Regions from separate parts of the Azospirillum sp. TSH100 genome, predicted to be linked through region 1. Evidence: predicted binding sites of a transcription regulator. Region 1 holds the regulator's gene; each other region holds the start of a gene.
The links. The regulator PhoB, encoded in region 1, activates phosphate uptake and scavenging genes when phosphate is short. The targets are predictions, from matches to a motif close to TNTCATAAAACTGTCA.
Positions count from the first base shown of each region.

Region 2: a site for PhoB is predicted at 2,652-2,667, ahead of E6C72_RS15285 (5'-nucleotidase, lipoprotein e(P4) family). Genes of this name have one in related genera too.
Region 3: a site for PhoB is predicted at 2,305-2,320, ahead of pstS (phosphate ABC transporter substrate-binding protein PstS). Genes of this name have one in related genera too.
Region 4: a site for PhoB is predicted at 1,969-1,984, ahead of E6C72_RS10520 (RNA degradosome polyphosphate kinase). Genes of this name have one in related genera too.

Region 1 covers NZ_CP039634.1:948,079-952,731, forward strand. The annotation lists gene pstA (phosphate ABC transporter permease PstA) at 1-460, shown strand, start outside; gene pstB (phosphate ABC transporter ATP-binding protein PstB) at 466-1,296, shown strand; gene phoB (phosphate regulon transcriptional regulator PhoB) at 1,392-2,096, shown strand; gene E6C72_RS04585 (S-adenosyl-l-methionine hydroxide adenosyltransferase family protein) at 2,158-2,886, shown strand; gene E6C72_RS04590 (Bax inhibitor-1/YccA family protein) at 2,991-3,716, opposite strand; gene E6C72_RS04595 (ABC transporter permease) at 3,863-4,653, opposite strand, start outside.
Region 2 covers NZ_CP039635.1:603,006-607,658, forward strand. The annotation lists gene E6C72_RS15270 (transporter substrate-binding domain-containing protein) at 1-705, opposite strand, end outside; gene E6C72_RS15275 (LysR family transcriptional regulator) at 914-1,813, opposite strand; gene E6C72_RS15280 (glutathione S-transferase family protein) at 1,925-2,557, shown strand; gene E6C72_RS15285 (5'-nucleotidase, lipoprotein e(P4) family) at 2,676-3,554, shown strand; gene E6C72_RS31785 (hypothetical protein) at 3,581-3,733, opposite strand; gene urtE (urea ABC transporter ATP-binding subunit UrtE) at 3,887-4,582, opposite strand; gene urtD (urea ABC transporter ATP-binding protein UrtD) at 4,597-4,653, opposite strand, start outside.
Region 3 covers NZ_CP039639.1:328,922-333,574, reverse strand. The annotation lists gene pstC (phosphate ABC transporter permease subunit PstC) at 2-985, opposite strand; gene pstS (phosphate ABC transporter substrate-binding protein PstS) at 1,095-2,162, opposite strand; gene E6C72_RS32675 (methyl-accepting chemotaxis protein) at 2,362-4,653, opposite strand, start outside.
Region 4 covers NZ_CP039634.1:2,226,283-2,230,935, reverse strand. The annotation lists gene E6C72_RS10520 (RNA degradosome polyphosphate kinase) at 1-1,870, opposite strand, end outside; gene E6C72_RS10515 (histidine phosphatase family protein) at 2,048-2,566, shown strand; gene E6C72_RS10510 (CYTH and CHAD domain-containing protein) at 2,651-4,267, shown strand; gene uvrA (excinuclease ABC subunit UvrA) at 4,427-4,653, shown strand, end outside.

The DNA.
Region 1 (4,653 bases):
CATGCCGCGCTCCGCCCCGCTGGTCGGCGGGCTGGTGATGGCGCTGATGACGCTGCCGGTCATCATCATCGCGTCCCGCGTCGCGCTGAAGGCGGTGCCGCCGTCGATCCGCCAGGCGGCGCTGGGCATCGGCGCCTCGCCGCTGCAGACGGTGCTGCACCATGTGCTGCCGCTGGCGATGCCGGGCATCCTGACCGGCACCATCATCGGCATGGCCCGCGCGCTGGGCGAGACGGCGCCGCTGCTGATGATCGGCATGGTCGCCTTCATCGTCGACATCCCCCACGGGCTGACCGACAGCGCCACGGTTCTGCCGGTGCAGATCTACATGTGGGCCGACAGCCCGGAGCGCGCCTTCACCGAACGCACCTCGGCGGCGATCCTGATCCTGCTCGGCGTCCTGATCCTGCTGAACGGTGCCGCCGTGATCCTGCGCAAGATTTTCGAGAGACGGTGGTGAGCGCCATGAGTATCCAGAACCCGCTGAAGCTGCGGCCCCGCGCCGAAGACCGTCCCGGCCAGCGTTCCGGCGCCGCCCTGCCCGCCAAGATGACCGCCCGCGGGGTGACGGTGTTCTACGGCGCCAAGCAGGCGTTGAAGGGCATCAACCTCGACATCCAGGAAAACCGGGTGCTGGCGCTGATCGGCCCATCCGGCTGCGGCAAGTCGACCTTCCTGCGCTGCCTGAACCGGATGAACGACACCATCGAGGGCTGCCGGGTCGAAGGGCGGATCGCGCTCGATGGCGAGGACGTCTATGGCAAGGCGGTCGATGCGGTGCAGCTGCGCGCCCGCGTCGGCATGGTGTTCCAGAAGCCGAACCCCTTCCCCAAGTCGATCTACGACAATGTCGCCTACGGCCCGCGCATCCATGGCCTGGCTTCCGGTCGCGACGAGCTGGACGAGGTGGTGCAGACCTCGCTGAAGCGCGCCGGCCTGTGGGGCGAGGTGAAGGACCGGCTGCGCGAACCCGGCACCAGCCTGTCCGGCGGCCAGCAGCAGCGGCTGTGCATCGCCCGCGCCATCGCCGTCAGCCCCGAGGTGATCCTGATGGACGAGCCCTGCTCGGCGCTCGACCCCATCGCGACCGCCCACATCGAGGAGCTGATCGACGAGCTGCGGGCCAACTACACCATCGTCATCGTCACCCACAACATGCAGCAGGCCGCCCGCGTGTCGCAGCGCACCGCCTTCTTCCATCTGGGCGAGATGGTGGAGTGCGACGACACCGAGGACATCTTCACCAACCCGCGCGACGAGCGCACCCAGGGCTACATCACCGGCCGCTATGGCTGAGCCCTGCCTTACGTCCGTGCCCTCCCCTCCTCCTTTGTTGAAAAGGCTGTCCCATGCCGGTTAACGTCGAGACGCGCGCTGTGAACGGAGCCACCATGAATGCGGCCCTGAAGCCGCTCGTCCTGATCGTCGAGGACGAGGCCGACATCCTGACGCTGCTGAAGTACAACCTGGAAAAGGAAGGCTTCCGCGTCGCCACCGCCAGCGACGGCGAGGAGGCCCTGCTGGCCGCCGGCGAACAGACGCCGCACATCGTGCTGCTCGACTGGATGCTGCCGCTGATGAGTGGGCTGGAGGTCTGCCGCCAGTTGCGCCGCAACGCCAAGACCCGCGACATCCCGATCATCATGCTGACCGCCCGCGGCGAGGAAGGCGACCGGGTGCGCGGCCTGAATTCCGGCGCCGACGACTACATCACCAAGCCCTTCTCCCCGACCGAGCTGGTCGCCCGCATGCGCGCCGTGCTGCGCCGCGCCTCGCCCGGCATGACCGACGAGGTGCTGACCTTCGCCGACGTGACCATGGATCTGGCCGCCCACCGCGTCCGCCGCAACGGCCGCGACGTCCATTTGGGTCCGACGGAATTCCGCCTGCTGCGTCATTTCATGCAGCATCCCGGCCGGGTGTTCTCGCGTGAACAGCTGCTCGATCTGGTGTGGGGTCACGACGTGTACGTCGAGCCGCGTACGGTAGACGTCCACATCCGCCGCCTGCGCAAGGCGATGAACGAGGAGGACGAGCTGGACCTGATCCGCACCGTGCGGTCGGCCGGCTATGCGCTGGATACCAAGTCGGTGTGAGTGCGGGGTAGGATGGGGGCCGGACCACCGCAGCACTGGTGAGACTGCCCCCATGCCCCCGATGATCCTGGTCTTCACCGATTTCGGGCTTTCCGGCCCCTATACTGGCCAGATGAAGGCGGTGCTGGCGCAACAGGCACCCGCCGTTCCGGCCATCGACCTGTTCGCCGACGCTCCCGCCTTCGACCCGCAGCTTTCGGCCTATCTGCTGGCCGGCTACGCCCCGGCCTTTCCCGCAGGCAGCGTCTTTCTCTGCGTCGTCGATCCAGGTGTCGGCACCGACCGGCGGCCGGTGATGGTGGAGGCCGATGGGCGCTGGTTCGTCGGTCCCGACAACGGCCTGTTCGCTTTGGTCGCCCGCCGTGCAACGTCGCTAAACGCCTGGAAGATCGACTGGATCCCGGACCGGCTGTCCGCCAGCTTCCATGGCCGGGACCTGTTCGCTCCCGTCGCCGCCAGCCTCGCCACCGGCCGCCCGGTCGAGCGCAGCCCGCTCGATCCAGCCGCCATCGACCGACCGGACTGGCCGGACGAGCTGCAACGCATCGTCTATGTCGATATTTACGGCAACGCCATGACCGGGATACGGGCAGCCACCCTGCCCGCCGATGCGGTGCTGACCGCCGGCGGTGCCCGTGTCACCCACGCCCGTACCTTCGGCGCCGTCGGGCCGGGAGAGCCGCTGTGGTACGAGAACTCCAACGGGCTGGCGGAGATCGCCGTCAACCGTGGGCGTGCCGACCTGATGCTGGGACTGGCCGTGGGCGACCCGGTGACCGTGGAGTCCTGAGAAAAGCCGCACAAAAGAAAACCGCCCGGAAGCGGGGCTTCCGGGCGGCTGCTGCTCGATCGGATGCTTGTCCGATCAGGCGTCTCTTGTCAGATGTCTGGGGTTCAGTCGTTGTTGCGTTGGCCCATGAACTGCAGCAGGAACTGGAACAGGTTGATGAAGTCCAGGTAGAGCGTCAGGGCGCCCATCAGGGCCAGCTTGCCGGTGCTCTCGTGATCGTAGCCCTCGGCGTAGCTTTCCTTGATCGCCTGGGTGTCGTAGGCGGTCAGGCCGGTGAAGATCAGCACACCGATGGCGGAGATCGCGAAGTGCAGGGCCGGCGACTGGAAGAAGATGTTCGCCAGGCCGGCGATCACCAGGCCGATGACGCCCATCATCAGGAAGGAGCCCATCTTCGACAGGTCGGCCTTCGTGGTGTAGCCGTAGAGGCTCATCGCCAGGAAGGTCGCGGCGGTGACGAAGAAGGTCAGCGCGATCGACGCCCCGGTGAAGACCAGGAAGATGGCCGACATCGACAGGCCCATGGCGCCGCAATAGGCCCAGAAGATCATCTGCGCCGATGCGAAGGACAGGCGCTGGATGCCGAAGGACAGCACCATGACGAAGGCCAGCGGGGCCAGCATCACCACCCACTTCAGCGGCGAGCCGAAGATCGCCATCATGATGGCCGGGCTGGACGACACGAGTGCCGCGACCAGACCCGTCAGGATCAGGCCGGCGCCCATGTAGTTGTACACGCGCAGCATGTGCTGCCGCAGGCCTTCGTCGAAGTATCCCCGATCTGTCGCGCGGCCCACGGTCGCGAAGCGGTTATAGGTCGGGTCTGCCATGGTTTGGTTTCCTCGGTGGAATAGGGTGATCCCGTGCCAGGACATATTGGCGAGTCCGTCAGGCGGTTCAATAGGAATCGGCGACGCTTTTTCTGAATGAAAAAGCTTTCACGATTCGTTTTTCCTGCGGCTTCATGACACGGGCGTCACTCGTTCCGAAGCAATGGTGCCGAAGGCTGGCCCAAAGCCCGCCAAGTACCATAGAACCCGAAAGCGAGCGTGATCGCCGTGCTCAGCAAAGCGGTGGTCACGACCGCCGACGGCAGGAAGCTCCATTCCCAATGCATCAGGAACTTCAGCACCGCCCAGGCGGTCAGCGTTCCGATGATGCCGGCGATCACCGCGGTCAACAGGCCCAGCAGGCCGTATTCCAGCAGGAAGGCACGCAACACGTCGCCGCGCGTGGCGCCCAGCACCTTCAGTACCACCGCATCATAGACCCGGCGGCGGTGGCCGGCGGCGACCGCGCCGGCCAGCACCAGCGTGCCGGCGGCCAGCGTGATGCCGGCGACGATGCGCACAGCGGTGCCGATGTGGCCCAGCATCTCCGCCACCGTGTCCAGCGCGTCCTTCACCCGCACCATGGTGATGTTGGGGAAGCGTTGCAGGACGGCGCGCTGCACCTGCGTCTCGGCATCGGGCGTGGCGCGGACGGTGGCGACCCAGGTCTGCGGCGCCCCCTCCAGCGTGCCGGGGGCGAAGACCATGGTGAAGTTGATCGCCATGCTGCTGAAGTCGGCCGAGCGCACGTTGGCGACCTTGGCCTCGAAGCTGCGGCCCAGGATGTTGACGGTCATGGTGGCGCCGGGACCGATGCCGAAGGCCTCGGCGACGCTCTGGTGGATGGAGATCAGCGGCGGTCCGGCATAGTCGGTCGGCCACCAGGACCCGGCGGTGACGGTGGAATGCTTCGGCAGCGTCGCCGAATAGGTGATGC
Region 2 (4,653 bases), on a different replicon from region 1:
CTCCGGATCCTTGCGCAGCAGATAGGCGTTCTCGAAATGGGTGAAGGGCGTGGCGACCGGAACGGCGCAGAGAACGCCGGGGTTCAGCTTCGCCTGCATGTCGACTTCGATGCCGTCGGTGACCATGACGTCGGCCTTGTCGGCGGCGATCTGCGCATGGATGGTCTTGTTGTCGGGCCAGACCTCGATCGGCGCCTTGGTGAAATTGGCGCGGGCGAATTTCTCGTTGGTGCCGCCGGGGTTGACGACGACGCGGGTGGTGGGCTGGTCGATCTTCTCGACGGTCGTGAATTTCTCCTTGTCGGCGCAGCGCGCGATCGGCCGCTTGCCGTCGCTGACGTTGGGAACGGAGAAGTCGCCGACGGCGGCGCGGTCGGGATTGACGGTGATGCCGCCCAACGCGATGTCGAACTTCTCGGCCTTGAAGTCGTCCATCAGCGTCTTCCAGCTGGTCTGGACGAATTCCACCCGGACGCCCAGCGTCGAGGCCAGTTCCTTCGCCATCTCGATGTCGGCACCAACCAGCGCGCCATCGGCGCCCTTGTAGCTGAAGGGCTTGTAATCGCCGGTCGTCCCGACCCGGACGACGCCGGCCTGCTTGATCGCCTGAAGCACGCTGTCGGCGGCCCAGGCCGTCGGAACCACGGTGATGGTAGCAATGGCAGTCGTGGCGAGCATCGCGGCCGCCGTCAGAAATACCCTCATCCTGAACCCCTGTCGTTGGTCGTTTCTATCGTTCTTCGCCGTGGCCGGCCTGCCGGTCGGCGCTCCACACCGGGAGTGCACCAGTATGCCGCCGAGCGCGGCGAATGTACGGTCGGAAAATGCCGATCGGGCCGGGTTCCGCGGTGGATCATTGCGCTGTCGAGCAGTGATGCGAACGATTTTCCCCGCATCCCCGCCCGCTCCCTGGTCAGGCGCGCAGCACCTCCAGCGCCGACAGCCCCTGGACCGCATGGTCGAGAAAGACGCGCACCCGGCCGGGCATCAGCCTTGCCGTCGGCACCACGACATGAACCGGGATCGGCGCCGGCTCGGTATCCGGCATCAGCCGCACCAGAGTGCCGGCGGCGAGGTCGTCGGCCGCCTGATAGGACAGCGGGCGGGCGATGCCGTGCCCGTCACGCGCGGCGAGCAGGGCCGGCTCGATGTGGCTGACCGCCAGCTTCGGGGTGACCCGCAACACCCGCTCCCGCCCATCGGCCAGAAAGCGCCAGTCTAGCGGGCCGGGCCGGGCGGTGGTCAGGATGAGGTCGTGGCGGGACAAATCCTCCAGCATCGCCGGCGAGCCGCGCCGCGCCAGATAGCCGGGGCTGGCGACCAGATAGCGCCCGACCTGCCCAACCCGCCGGGCGACGAGGCCGGAGTCGGGCAGCGGGCCGATGCGGATCGCCACATCCAGCTCCTCCTCGATCAGGTCGAGGTTGCCGTCGGACAGCACCAGCTCGACCCGGATGTCGGGGAACTCCCGCATGAAGTCGAGGACCAGCGGCGTCACATGCTTGCGCCCGAACATCACCGGTGCGGTGACGCGCAACCGTCCGCGCAGCGGCCGGTCGGTGCCGGTGGCGGCCAGCGCCTCGTCATAGTCGGCCAGCAGCCGGCGGGCCTGCTCGGCCAGCCGGCGGCCGGCGTCGGTCGGAGCGAGGTTGCGGGTGGTCCGCTCGATCAGCCGCAGACCGAGCCGCTCCTCCAGCCCCGACAGCGCGCGGGTGACGGCGGGAGCAGACCGCCGCAGCCGCTTGGCCGCCCCGGCGAGGCTGCCGGCCTCCAGGATCGCGACGAAGGTCGCCAGTTCGTCCAGCCGGTCCACGATTGTTCCAGTTCCTGAAAGAGAACCTTTCGATGAAAGCGCGTTCCTGCAGAAAGACGCAAGTGGTTGGCTGTCTGGCAACCGCGATCGACTGAAAAGAGGAGCCCTTCCATGAGCATCAGCGCCGATCCCGCCATCACGCTCTACGGCACGCCGCTGTCGGGGCATGCCCACCGGGTGGAGGCCTTCCTGAACATCCTCGGCCTGCCATACCGCTATGTCGAAGCGAATGCGGAGGTGCGGCGGTCGGAGAGCTTCCTTGCCCTGAATCCCTTCGGGCAGATTCCGGTGCTGGTCGACGGCGATCTGGTCCTGCCGGACTCCGTCGCCATTCTGGTCTATCTCGCCGACCGCTACGACGGTTCCGGCCTGTGGAATCCGAAGGTGCCGGAAGAGGCAGCCCAGGTGCAGCGCTGGCTGTCGATCGCCGCCGGCGACCTGCGCTTCGGACCGGCACTGGCGCGCATCCTGACGCTGTGGGGCGGGGCCGGTTCGCTGACCGATGCGCAGAGGGTCGCGGAGCGCGTCCTGCGCTTCATGGACAGCCATCTGGACGGGCGCTACTGGCTGGCGGCGGTACGGCCGACCATCGCTGACATTGCCTGCTATGCCTACGTCGCCCGCGCTCCGGAAGGCCGCATCCCGCTCGATCCTTATCCGGCCGTCCGCCGCTGGCTGGAACGGGTGGAGGCGATCCCGGCGCTGCCCCCAATGCCGCAGAGCGCCATTCCCCAGACTGCCTAGCCGGGTGCCGCAGGACGGCGTGACGCGAGCGTACCCGGATGGCTTGACGCAAGCGTCACGAGACCGTCGCCAAGCAGCCGAATCTGTGCTTCGATGACAGTTCCATGACACTTGATGGATGGGTGAGTCGATGCGCAATTCCGCCTGTTCCGGGCGCTGGTCGCTGCTGTCCGGTGCGGTTGCCCTTTCCCTTCTGGCCGGCCCCGCCTTGGCGGCGGATCCGGTGCCGCAAAGCGATCTGCTGAACGCCGAGCTGTGGATGCAGCGCTCGGTTGAATACAAGGCGAACGCGTTGGCGGTCTATGCACTGGGCAGGATCCAGCTGGACAAGGCGCTGGCCGACAGGAACTGGACTGCGGCGACCGAGCAGACCGGCAATTACCAGGACCTGCCGCCGGCCGTGGTGCTGGACCTGGACGAGACGGCGATGGACAACTCCGCCTATCAGGCCGGGCTGGTCACCACCAACGGCGAATTCTCGCCCAAGACCTGGGATGCCTGGGTGAAGGCGGAAAAGGCGACGGCGGTACCGGGTGCCGTGGAGTTCACCCAATATGCCGAATCGAAAGGGGTGAAGGTCTTCTACGTCACCAATCGCAACGCCGACCAGGAGGAGCCGACCCGCCGCAACGCGCAGGCGCTGGGCTTCCCGATGGGCGGCAACGTCGACACCTTCCTGATGTCGAAGGAAAAGCCGGACTGGGGCTCGGCGAAGGGGACACGCCGCGCCTACATCGCCAAGGATTACCGGATCGTCCTGCTGTTCGGCGACAATTTCGGCGATTTCAGCGATGCCTATAACGGCAGCGAGGCGGACCGCCTGAAGGCGTTCGAAGCGGCGAAGGAGCATTTCGGGCGTGACTGGCTGATGCTGGCCAATCCCGGCTACGGCTCGTTCGAGAGCGCGCCCTACGGGCATAACTTCAAACTGTCGGCAGACGAGAAGCGGGCCAAGAAGATCGGTGCATTGGAGCCCTGGGTGGCGCCGGCCCAATAATGCTGTGAAGAAGGTGCGCCGGTTCTTTAAAAGATCAGGCGCACCGCTTCCACGATCACCACCCACGGCGTGCCGATCATCACCGTCCACACGGCCAGACGCGGCAGGCCGGTCATCTTGCGGACCTTCGGCTCGGCGGAGGGGACGGCTTCGAACGAGGCGGCGTTGTAGATCGACATGACCTGCGGCTCCGTGAGCAAGATGGCGTTGAAACCATCATGCGGTTTGGATCCTTAACGACCTTTAAAGAGCGCTGCCTGCGAAGTCGTCGCTTGTGATGTACCGCCTCGGATAGGTCATACCTCCAATGCAGTGGCGAGGTACGGCGCCGGTCACACCGTCAGATACTTGCGAACCTCCTGCTCGTCCAGGCCGCTGCGCGGGCCGGAAAGCATCACCTCGCCGCGCTCCATCACAACCCAGTTGTCGGCGAGGTCGCGGGCGAAGTCGAAATACTGCTCGACCAACAGGATCGCCATGGTGCCCTTGTCGCGCAGATAGGAGATGGCGCGGCCAATGTCCTTGATGATCGACGGCTGGATGCCTTCGGTCGGCTCGTCCAGCACCAACAGGCGCGGACGGGTCACCAGCGCGCGGCCGATGGCGAGTTGCTGCTGCTGGCCGCCCGACAGATCGCCGCCACGGCGGTCCAGCATGGATTTCAGCACCGGGAACAGCTCGAACACCTCGTCGGGGATCGAGCGCTGGGCGCGCGGTAGCGGAGCGTAGCCGGTCAGCAGGTTTTCCCGCACCGTCAGCAGCGGAAAGATCTCGCGCCCCTGCGGCACATAGGCGATGCCGCGGCGCGCCCGGTCGGCAGGCGCCATCTTCGTCACGTCGGCGCCGTCCCAGCCGATGGAACCGCCGGACACCGGCTTCAGCCCGACGATGGCACGCAGCAGGCTGGACTTGCCGACACCGTTGCGGCCGACCAGACAGGTGACCTTGCCGATTTCGGCCTTCATGGATACGCCGCGCAGCGCCTGTGCAGCGCCGTAATGCAGATCGAGAGAACGAACGTCGAGCATCATGGGATCTCCCGTCAGCGGCCAAGATAGGTGTCGATGACCTGTTGGTTGGCGCTGACCGCGTCCAGCGA
Region 3 (4,653 bases), on a different replicon from region 1:
CTCAGACTCCGGCCTTGCGCTGGAGGCGCAGCAGCATCAGCTTCGCGATCGACAGCACGGTGAAGGTGATCAGGAACAGGATCAGGCCCAGCGCCACCAGCGACGAAGTGTAGACGTCGCCGACCGCCTCGGTGAATTCGTTGGCGATGGAGGCCGAGATCGTCGTGCCCGGCGCCATGATCGAGGAACTGATGCGGTGCGCGTTGCCGATGACGAAGGTCACCGCCATCGTCTCGCCCAGCGCGCGGCCCAGCCCCAGCATGACGCCGCCGACGACGCCGGTGCGGGTGTAGGGCAGCACGACGTTCCACACCACCTCCCAGGTGGTGGCGCCCAGCCCATAGGCCGACTCACGCACCATCGGCGGCACCGTCTCGAAGACGTCGCGGGTGATGGAGGTGATGAAGGGCAGCACCATGATGCCCAGGATCAGGCCGGCGGTCAGGATGCCGATGCCGTAGGGCGGTCCCATGAACAGGTTCCCGAGGCCGGGAATCTGGCCCAGCGTGGCGATCAGGAAGGGCTGGACGGTCGACTGCATGAAGGGGGCGAAGACGAACAGACCCCAGATGCCGTAGATGATGCTGGGAATGCCGGCGAGCAGCTCGATGGCGACTCCGAGCGGGCGCTTCAGCCAGGCTGGGCACATCTCGGTGATGAACAGGGCGATGCCGAAGCTGACGGGAATGCCGACAGCCATGGCGATGACCGAGGTCACCAGGGTGCCGTAAATGGGGGCGAGCGCGCCGAACTGCTCGGAAACCGGGTTCCAGACTTCGGTGGCGACGAAACCGAAGCCGAACGCGCGGAGTGCCGGCAGCGCGCCGTCGATCAGGGAAACCGTGACGCCGCCCAGGATCAGCAGGACCAGCAGCGCGAATGCAAGGGTGGCATTGCGGAAAACCGCGTCCTGCAGGCGCTGGCGGCGGGCCCGTCGGGCGGTGGAAGCGTGTGCGTCGGTCAAGGTCAGCGCGATCTCGGTCATGGCCGCTCCGTGAGGCGTGCGGAGGGGACGGCGCAATTTCCGTCCCCTCCGGCGATCATGCCCCCAGGCGGTCCGACAGGCGGCCCGCCCGAGGTCGGGGTGGCCGTCGTTACTTGGCCGACGCGGTCCAGACCGGCTTGCCGTCGGCCTGGATGGTCTGGGCCCAGGTCTTCTGGACCAGCGACACCACGGCGTCCGGCATCGGGACATAGTCCAGCTCGGTCGCCATCTTGGAACCGTTCTTATAGGCCCAGTCGAAGAACTTCAGCGCTTCGGCCGAAGACGCGGCGTCCTGCGGAGCCTTGTACATCAGGATGAAGCTGGCGCCGGTGATCGGCCAGCTCTCCGCACCCGGCTCGTCGGTCAGCAGGACGTAGTAGCCCTTGCTGTTGGCCCAGTCGGCGTTGGCGGCGGCGGCCTGGAAGGCCTCGATCTTCGGCGAGACGGTCTTGCCGTCCTTGTTCTGCAGGTCGAGGTGGGTGATGTTGTTCTGCTTGGCGTAGGCGTATTCGACGTAGCCGATCGAGCCGTCCGTCTGCTTGACCATGTTGGCCACGCCCTCGTTGCCCTTGGCGCCGATGCCGGCCGGCCACTGGACGGAGGTGTTGGCGCCGATCTGGGTCTTGAACTTCGGGCTGGTCTTCGACAGGTAGTCGGTGAACAGGAAGTTGGTGCCCGACCCGTCAGAGCGGTAGACCGGGGCGATGGCGGTGTTCGGCAGGTTGACGTCGGGGTTCAGCGCCTTGATCTGCGGGTCGTTCCACTTGGTGATCTCGCCCATGTAGATGTTGGCGAGAACGGTACCCGACAGCTTGACCTCGCCGGCCTTGATGCCCTTCAGGTTCACGACCGGAACCACGCCGCCCATGATCATCGGGAACTGGATCAGACCGGCCTGCTCCAGCTCTTCCGGCTTCAGCGGCATGTCCGAGGCGCCGAAGGTGACCGTCTTGGCCTTGATCTGCTTGATGCCGCCGCCCGAACCGATCGACTGGTAGTTCAGGCCCGTGCCGGTCTCCTTCTTGTAGGCGTCAGCCCACTTGGCATAGATCGGGTACGGGAAGGTGGCGCCGGCGCCGGAGATGTCGGCGGCCGAGGCGACCGACAGCGGGGCGACCGACACGGACAGAACGGCCAGGGCACCGAAGGCGGCGCAGCGAACGAACGCCGAGGTCATGGTTTTCACGGCTAAACTCCCGATAGGTTTGGACGGTTTCGTTGGGTTTTCGCAAAAGCCCGGCCTTGGCCGGAGGTCGTAACCCGCCTTCTTCGTCGCGGTGACCATAGCCGCCGCCGATGACGGGTTTGTTTTGTTTACGTGTCAGTTTTATGAAACCGACCCGTTGACGGCCGGGACCGCGGATGCAGCGCGGGACTCATCGCGCGGCCCGGATTTCCTGGAGGAACAGATGCACGGCGGAGCCGAGGCTGGTCGCCTCGTGCGACAGGCTTTCCGCCACATGCAGCACGTCGCCGGCCTGGGCGCGCACCTTGGCGGCGGCCTCAGACAGGCCGGCGACATGGTCAGACGCCGCCTGGGTGCCGACCGCGACACGGTGGGAGCTGTCGACGATGCTCGACGTGATGGTCGCCTGCTCCTCCACCGCTGCGGCGATGGCCGAGGCGTTGGATTCGATGCGCTGGACGCTGCCGGTCATGGTCGCGACGACCTCCGCCGTCTGGCGGCTGGCCGCCTGGGTGGCGGCGATCTGGCGGGCGATCTCGGCGGTGGCCTGGGCGGTCTGGCCGGCAAGCGCCTTGACCTCGCCGGCGACGACGGCAAAACCGCGGCCCATCTCCCCTGCCCTCGCCGCCTCGATGGTGGCGTTCAGCGCCAACAGGTTGGTCTGACCGGCGATCTCGTCGATCAGGCCGACGACGGTGCCGATCTCCCCCGCCGTGCTCGACAGGTCGGCAACGGTCGCCTTGACCTGCTCCGCCCCGGCGGCGGTGTCGCCGATGATGCGGGCCGATTCGCCGGTGCGCTTGCTGATCTCGGCGATGGACTGCGAGATTTCCGAGGCAGCGGTCGCCACCTGCTGAATCCCCGCCGCCATCTCGCCGGACAGCTGCATCGCGGCCTCGGCACGGTCGTTGGCATTGGCGGCGATGTCGGTCAGCGAGCGGGCACGGGCGGCCATCTGGCGGGCGGCGTCGGCCAGCGTCTCGACGCTGCTCAGCACGTTGCGCTCGAACTGGTCGGCGATCTCCAGCATGCTGGTGCGGCGGGCCGACGCGGCGTTGCGGCGCTCGATCTCCACCTTCTCGTGCGCTTCTTCCATGGCACGGGCGTTGGCGATGAAGACGAACAGGGCACGGGCCATGTCGGTGATCTCGTCGTTGCCGTCGGCCTTCTGCTCCACCGTCAGGTCGCCGCCGGCGACCCGGCGCATGGCGTCGGCCAACGCCTCCATCCGGCCGACGACCCGGCGCCCAACATAGAGCGAGACGATCAGCCCGGCCAGCAGCACGCCGGCGGTCGCCAGCATGATCTGCACTTGGTTGGTACGCTCCAGCGCCTCATGGGCTGCGGCGGCGCCATCGGCCGTCGCCGTCTGCGCCGCCTGGACCAGCCCGTCGACCATGGCGGTCAAAGCGGCGCCGGTGCGGCGGTTGCTGTCGATCAGCGTGGCATTCTCGGCATAGGCAGCCAGTTCACCGGCACGCAGTGCCAGAATGCCCTCGTTGCCGAAGCCGAGATCGAGCAGCCGCTCGGCCAGCCGGCGGACCTCGGGGCCCAGATCGTCGCGCGACTCAGTCAGGGTGCCGCGGATCGTCGCCGCCAGCGGGTCCAGCGTGCGACGGGCGGCGGCCAGCCGGGCCGGCGTTTCGGCGTTGCCAGCCTCCGCCAGCTTGCCGGCCAGCAGGTTGGCGTCGGCCATAAGATCGCTCAGCACGGTGTAGCGATGTTGGGCCGCTGGCACGGTGTTGGTGGACAGATCCTGCATCCGCTCGGCGATGGCGTTGCCGGCCTCGGCGATGCGGCCGCGCGAATTCAGCATCAGCGGCAGCATGCGGGCGTTGGCGTCGCGGTCGAGCCGCACAATGTCGTCGACGCTGGCGTTCAGCGACTCGGTCAGCTTCTGCGCCTCCGCCTCGGGAATGCCGGGGGTCAGCTGGCGGACGCGACGGGTGTAGACGCTGGCATCGCCGTCACCGAAGGCGGCAAGCTCGTTGATCATCGCCGCCACCGGGGCCGCCGCTTCGCTCTTCGCCAGCGGGCGCAGCGCACCTTGCAGATCCGACAGGGCGGAGTCGAAGTCGGTGGACAGCGACATCACTTTGGACCGGTTGGTTTCAAAGGCGCCGATCAACAGGGATTTGGCGAGAGCGGCCTCTGCGCCGCGCAGCTGGAACAGCGGGATCACCGTCTGCCCGAGTTCGGCTCCGATGACCGCGGAGGATTGCGAGGTCGCCTCCACCATCGCTGCGATCGCCTGGGCCAGTTGCCCGCGCGAGGCTTGCATGTCGGGCTTCAGCGCGGCGAGCAGTTTGGCATGAGCATCGCTCAGTTCCGCCAGCCGGCCGCTGCGCTGTTCCTGCAAGGTCAGCCGCCGGCCGGTCGCCGTCCCCAGCGCGTCGATGGTGCCGAGCAGCGTGCGCGCGGTGCCGGTCAGCTCGGCAACACGGTCGGCATCGCCGCCGCTATGCCCTTGCCCACCGGCCAG
Region 4 (4,653 bases), 1.3 Mb from region 1:
TCCAGTCGGCCGAGGAGATGAACACCTTCGCCTGATTGCTGGGCATTGGATGGCCGTTGCCGAAGCAGATGACGCGGCCATGCTCAAGGAATCGGCCGACGATGCTGCGCACGCGGATGTTCTCCGACAGGCCCTTCACGCCCGGCCGCAGGCAGCAGATGCCGCGGATGATCATGTCGATCTGAACGCCGGCCTGCGAGGCCTTGTACAGCTTGTCGATGATGACCGGATCGACCAGGGAGTTCAGCTTCACCCAGATCGACGCCGGACGGCCGGCGGCGGCATGGGCGATCTCCGCCTCGATCAGGTCGGACAGGCGCTGGCGCAGGGTGATCGGCGCGATGGCGATCTTTTCCAGCACCTTCGGCGTGGCATAGCCGGTCATGAAGTTGAACATGACGGCGGCATCGTGGCACAGCGCCGGGTCGCAGGTGAAGAAGGACAGGTCGGTGTAGACCTTGGCGGTGATCGGGTGATAGTTGCCGGTGCCGAAGTGGACGTAGCTGCGCAACGCCCTCTTCTCGCGCCGCACCACCAGCGACACCTTGGCGTGCGTCTTCAGGTCGACGAAGCCGTAGACCACCTGGGCGCCGGCGCGTTCCAGATCGCGCGCCCAGCGGATGTTCGCCTCCTCGTCGAATCGGGCCTTCAGTTCGACCAGCGCCGTCACCGACTTGCCGGCCTCCGCCGCCTCGATCAGGGCGGCGACGATCGGGCTGTCCTTGCTGGTGCGGTAGAGCGTCTGCTTGATGGCGACCACCTGCGGATCGCGCGCTGCCTGACGGATGAACTGCACCACCACGTCGAAGGATTCGTAGGGGTGATGGACGACGATGTCCTTGTGGCGGATCGCGGCGAAGCAATCCCCGCCGAAATCGCGGATCCGCTCCGGGAAACGGGCGTTGAAGGGGCGGAAGACCAGATCCGGCCGCTCGTCGACGATCAACTGCTTGGTGTCGGTCAGGCCGATCAGCCCGTCCAGGATGAAGACGTCGTCCGACGCGACATTCAGCTCATGCCGCAGGAACTCGCGCAGGTCGGCCGCCATGCCGCTGTCGGTGGCGAGCCGGATCACGCTGCCGCGGCGGCGGCGCTTCAGCGCGCTTTCAAAGGTGCGGACGAGGTCTTCGGCCTCTTCCTCGATTTCGATTTCGCTGTCGCGCAGCACGCGGAAGACGCCGTGCGCCTTGACCTGGAACGGAGGGAACAGGCGGTCGATGAACTGCATCACCACCTTTTCCAACTGGATGAAGCGGATGTCCGATCCCGGCAGGCGCAGGAACCGCTCCAGCTGCGTCGGCAGCGGCACAAGCGCGTCGATGTGCCGGCCCTTGACCGGATCGTGCAGCTGAAGCGCCAGCGAGAAGCCGAGATTCGGCAGGAACGGGAAGGGGTGGGCCGGGTCGACGGCGATCGGCGTCAGAATCGGGAAGATGTCGTCCAGGAACTTGGCTTCCAGCCAATCCAGTTCGCCTTCGCTGAGGTCGGCCGGATCGACGACCGAGATGCCGGCATCGCGCAGTTCGCCCTTCAGCGAGCGCCACATCGTCTGCTGGCTGTCCATCAGCGCCGCAATGCGCTGTTTCACGGCCACGAGCTGCTGAGCGGGCGTCAGATTCTCAGGGCTGGGCGCCTTCACGCCGGCGGCCACCTGCCCTTTCAGGCCGGCGACGCGGACCATGTAGAATTCGTCGAGATTGCTGGCGGAGATCGACAGGAAGCGCAGCCGCTCCAGAAGCGGGTGGTGCGGGTTGGCCGCCTCGTCCAGAACGCGCTGGTTGAAGGCCAGCCACGAAAGCTCACGGTTGATGAAGCGTTCCGGAGCGTTTGGCTCGATACCGACCGAATCGAGTTCCTGGAGATGCGTCACGTCGACCTCTGAAATCTTGAAACCCCGAACGCCGTCAGCCGCTTTTGGGCGGTGCCGACACCGGTTATATGGTGGGCAGACAGAGTATCCCATATGCGTTACGGTTTCAGGACTCCCATTTGGTTAAAGACTGCGCACTCTCCCTCCCCGCCCCTCCCCTGACGGCCGATTTCCTCCATGAAGACGCTGTTCCTGCTGCGCCACGCCAAATCCTCCTGGGACGATCCGTCGCTGGGCGATCACGACCGTCCGCTGAACGCCCGTGGGGAAAAGGCGGCGACCCTGGTCGGCGCCTATCTGGGCAAGCATCACGCGCACATCGACCTCGTTCTCTGTTCGACCGCCTTGCGGGCGGTGGAAACTCGCAAGCGGGTGATGATGGCCATGGGTGCCCCCTATCCGCCGGTGGAGCATGAACGGGGCCTGTATCTGTGCGGCGCCCGTACGCTGCTGGAACGGCTGCGCGACGCGCCGGATTCTGCGACCGGCCTGATGCTGGTGGCGCACAACCCCGACCTGCACGAGCTGGCGAATGCCCTGACCGGCAGCGGCGATCATGGTCTCCGCCATGACCTAACCGACAAGTTCCCGACCGGCACCTGCGCCGTCCTGGTCTTCGAGACGCTGCATTGGGCACACCTCGAACTGGGTGCCGGCCGGCTGGCGGATTTTGTGCAACCGCGTAAACTCTCTTAACCTGCGGCGGCGGTTGGGGTATCCACGGATCCACCTGAACAGTTCCACGCCGTTCCCCGGCCGGATTCGGGAGGAAGCCGCCCCTTGACCCCCGTCAGCCCCCCCACGGCACCGCCCGGCAGCCAGCAGCCTGTTCCCGATGCGCAGCCCTCCACACCCGCCTTCCGCGAGGTGGAGCTGAAGCTGCATGCGGCGCCGGCGGATCTGGCACGGGTGGCGGCGCTGCCGGGGCTGGTGGCGATTGCCGATGGCCCGGCGGCGACACAGAGGCTGCGCACCGCCTATTTCGACACGCCGGACCTGAAGCTCGCCGCCAACGGCGTGGCCTTGCGCGTCCGGCAGGAGGGCGACCGCTTCGTCCAGACCTTGAAGACGGTCAACAGCGCCAGCCCAGGCGATTCCGCCGCGGTCGCGGTGCGACGGGAGTGGGACTGGATCGTTGCCGGCGAGGCGGTCGATATCGGTGCGTTGACCGATCCAGGCGTCGCCGGACTTGTGCCGGCGGCGGCGCTCGACGCGCTGGACTGCCTGTTCATCACCGATTTCCGCCGCACCACCCTTCTGCTGCGTCCCGATCCGCTGACGGCGGTCGAACTGGCGGTGGATGACGGCGGCATCTATGCCGGTGGCGAGTCCCTGCCGATCAGCGAAGTCGAACTGGAACTGAAGGCGGGCAAGGTCGCCAGCCTGTTCGATCTGGCGCTGACCCTGCAAGCGGCCATTCCAATGCGGATCGGCACCGACAGCAAGGCGGAGGCCGGTCTGCGGCTGGTCACCGGCAAGGCGCCGGGACCGGTGGAAGCCGAACCGCTTGGTCTGTCGCCGCTGACCACGGTGGCGGAGGCTTATCGCCACATCCTGCGTCAGGCGTTGCGCCAGTTCCTTGCCAACGAATCCTGCGCGCTGGGCGGTGCCGACGTCGAGGGGCTGCACCGCATGCGCGTGGCGCTGCGCCGGCTGCGCATCGCCCATCGGCTTTTCGCGCCGCATGTCGCCTCGCCCGAGGCCGACCGGCTGGTCGAGGAAAGCCGCGCGCTGGCCAAGCGGCTGGGGCCGGCCCGTGGCTGGGACGTTCTGTTGTCCGGCGTCATCGACCCGCTTCTCGCCGATCCAAAGGCCGCCTCGACGATCGACCGCGCGGCGCTGGAGCGGCTGGCGGCGCTGGCCCGGTCCGCCGGCGCCGGTCCGGCGCGGGAGGCCATGGCGGCGATCCTGGCCCCCGGCTGCACCACCATGGTCCTGAGCCTCGCCGCATGGCTGGAACATGGCCGCTGGCTGTCGGACGCCGACGGCGATCGGCGAATGGCGCTGTCGGCACCGGTCACGACGCTGGCCGGCGGCTGGCTGTCGGCACGGATGGCGAAGCTCGGCAAGACTGTGAAGCCGCCGGAGGACGCCAAGGGGCGCGACAAGCTGCGCCGGCGCCTGCGCCTGCTGCGCTACACCGCCGACTTCTTCCGTGGTCTTTATCCGGAATCCGCCACCCTGCCCTTCTTCGCGGTGCTGGAACCTCTGCAGGCGGCGCTGGACGCCGATCAGGATGCAGTCACCAGCGCCCGCATGTTGGGATCGCTGACCGGGGCGGATCCGAAGACGATTGGCGCGGTGGCCGTCTGGATCGACCGCCAGTCGGACAAGCGGCGCAAGGCGCTGCCGGAGTTGTGGAAACGTTTCCGCGCGGTGCCGCCCTTCTGGTCATGACCGCCCCGCGCCGGGCGCCGGTGGCAATGGCGCAACCGGCGCATATATCGTCAGCCGACCGGTGGCAGGGGATCAATTCCTCTTCCAGCCGCTTTTCGTCATGCGTCGCGGCGCCTTGCCGCTTTCCATCCGGAAAAGCTTCGGGTAAAAGAACACTCCATGAACAAGTACATCAGCGTCCGCGGCGCGCGGGAACATAACCTGAAGAACGTCGACGTGGATCTGCCGCGCGACGAGCTGATCGTCATCACCGGCCTATCGGGATCGGGCAAGTCGTCGCTCGCCTTCGACACGATCTATGCCGAGGGGCAGCGCCGCTATGTGGAGAGCCTGTCGGCCTACGCGCGGCAGTTCCTGGAGCTGATGCAGAAGCCGGACGTCGATTC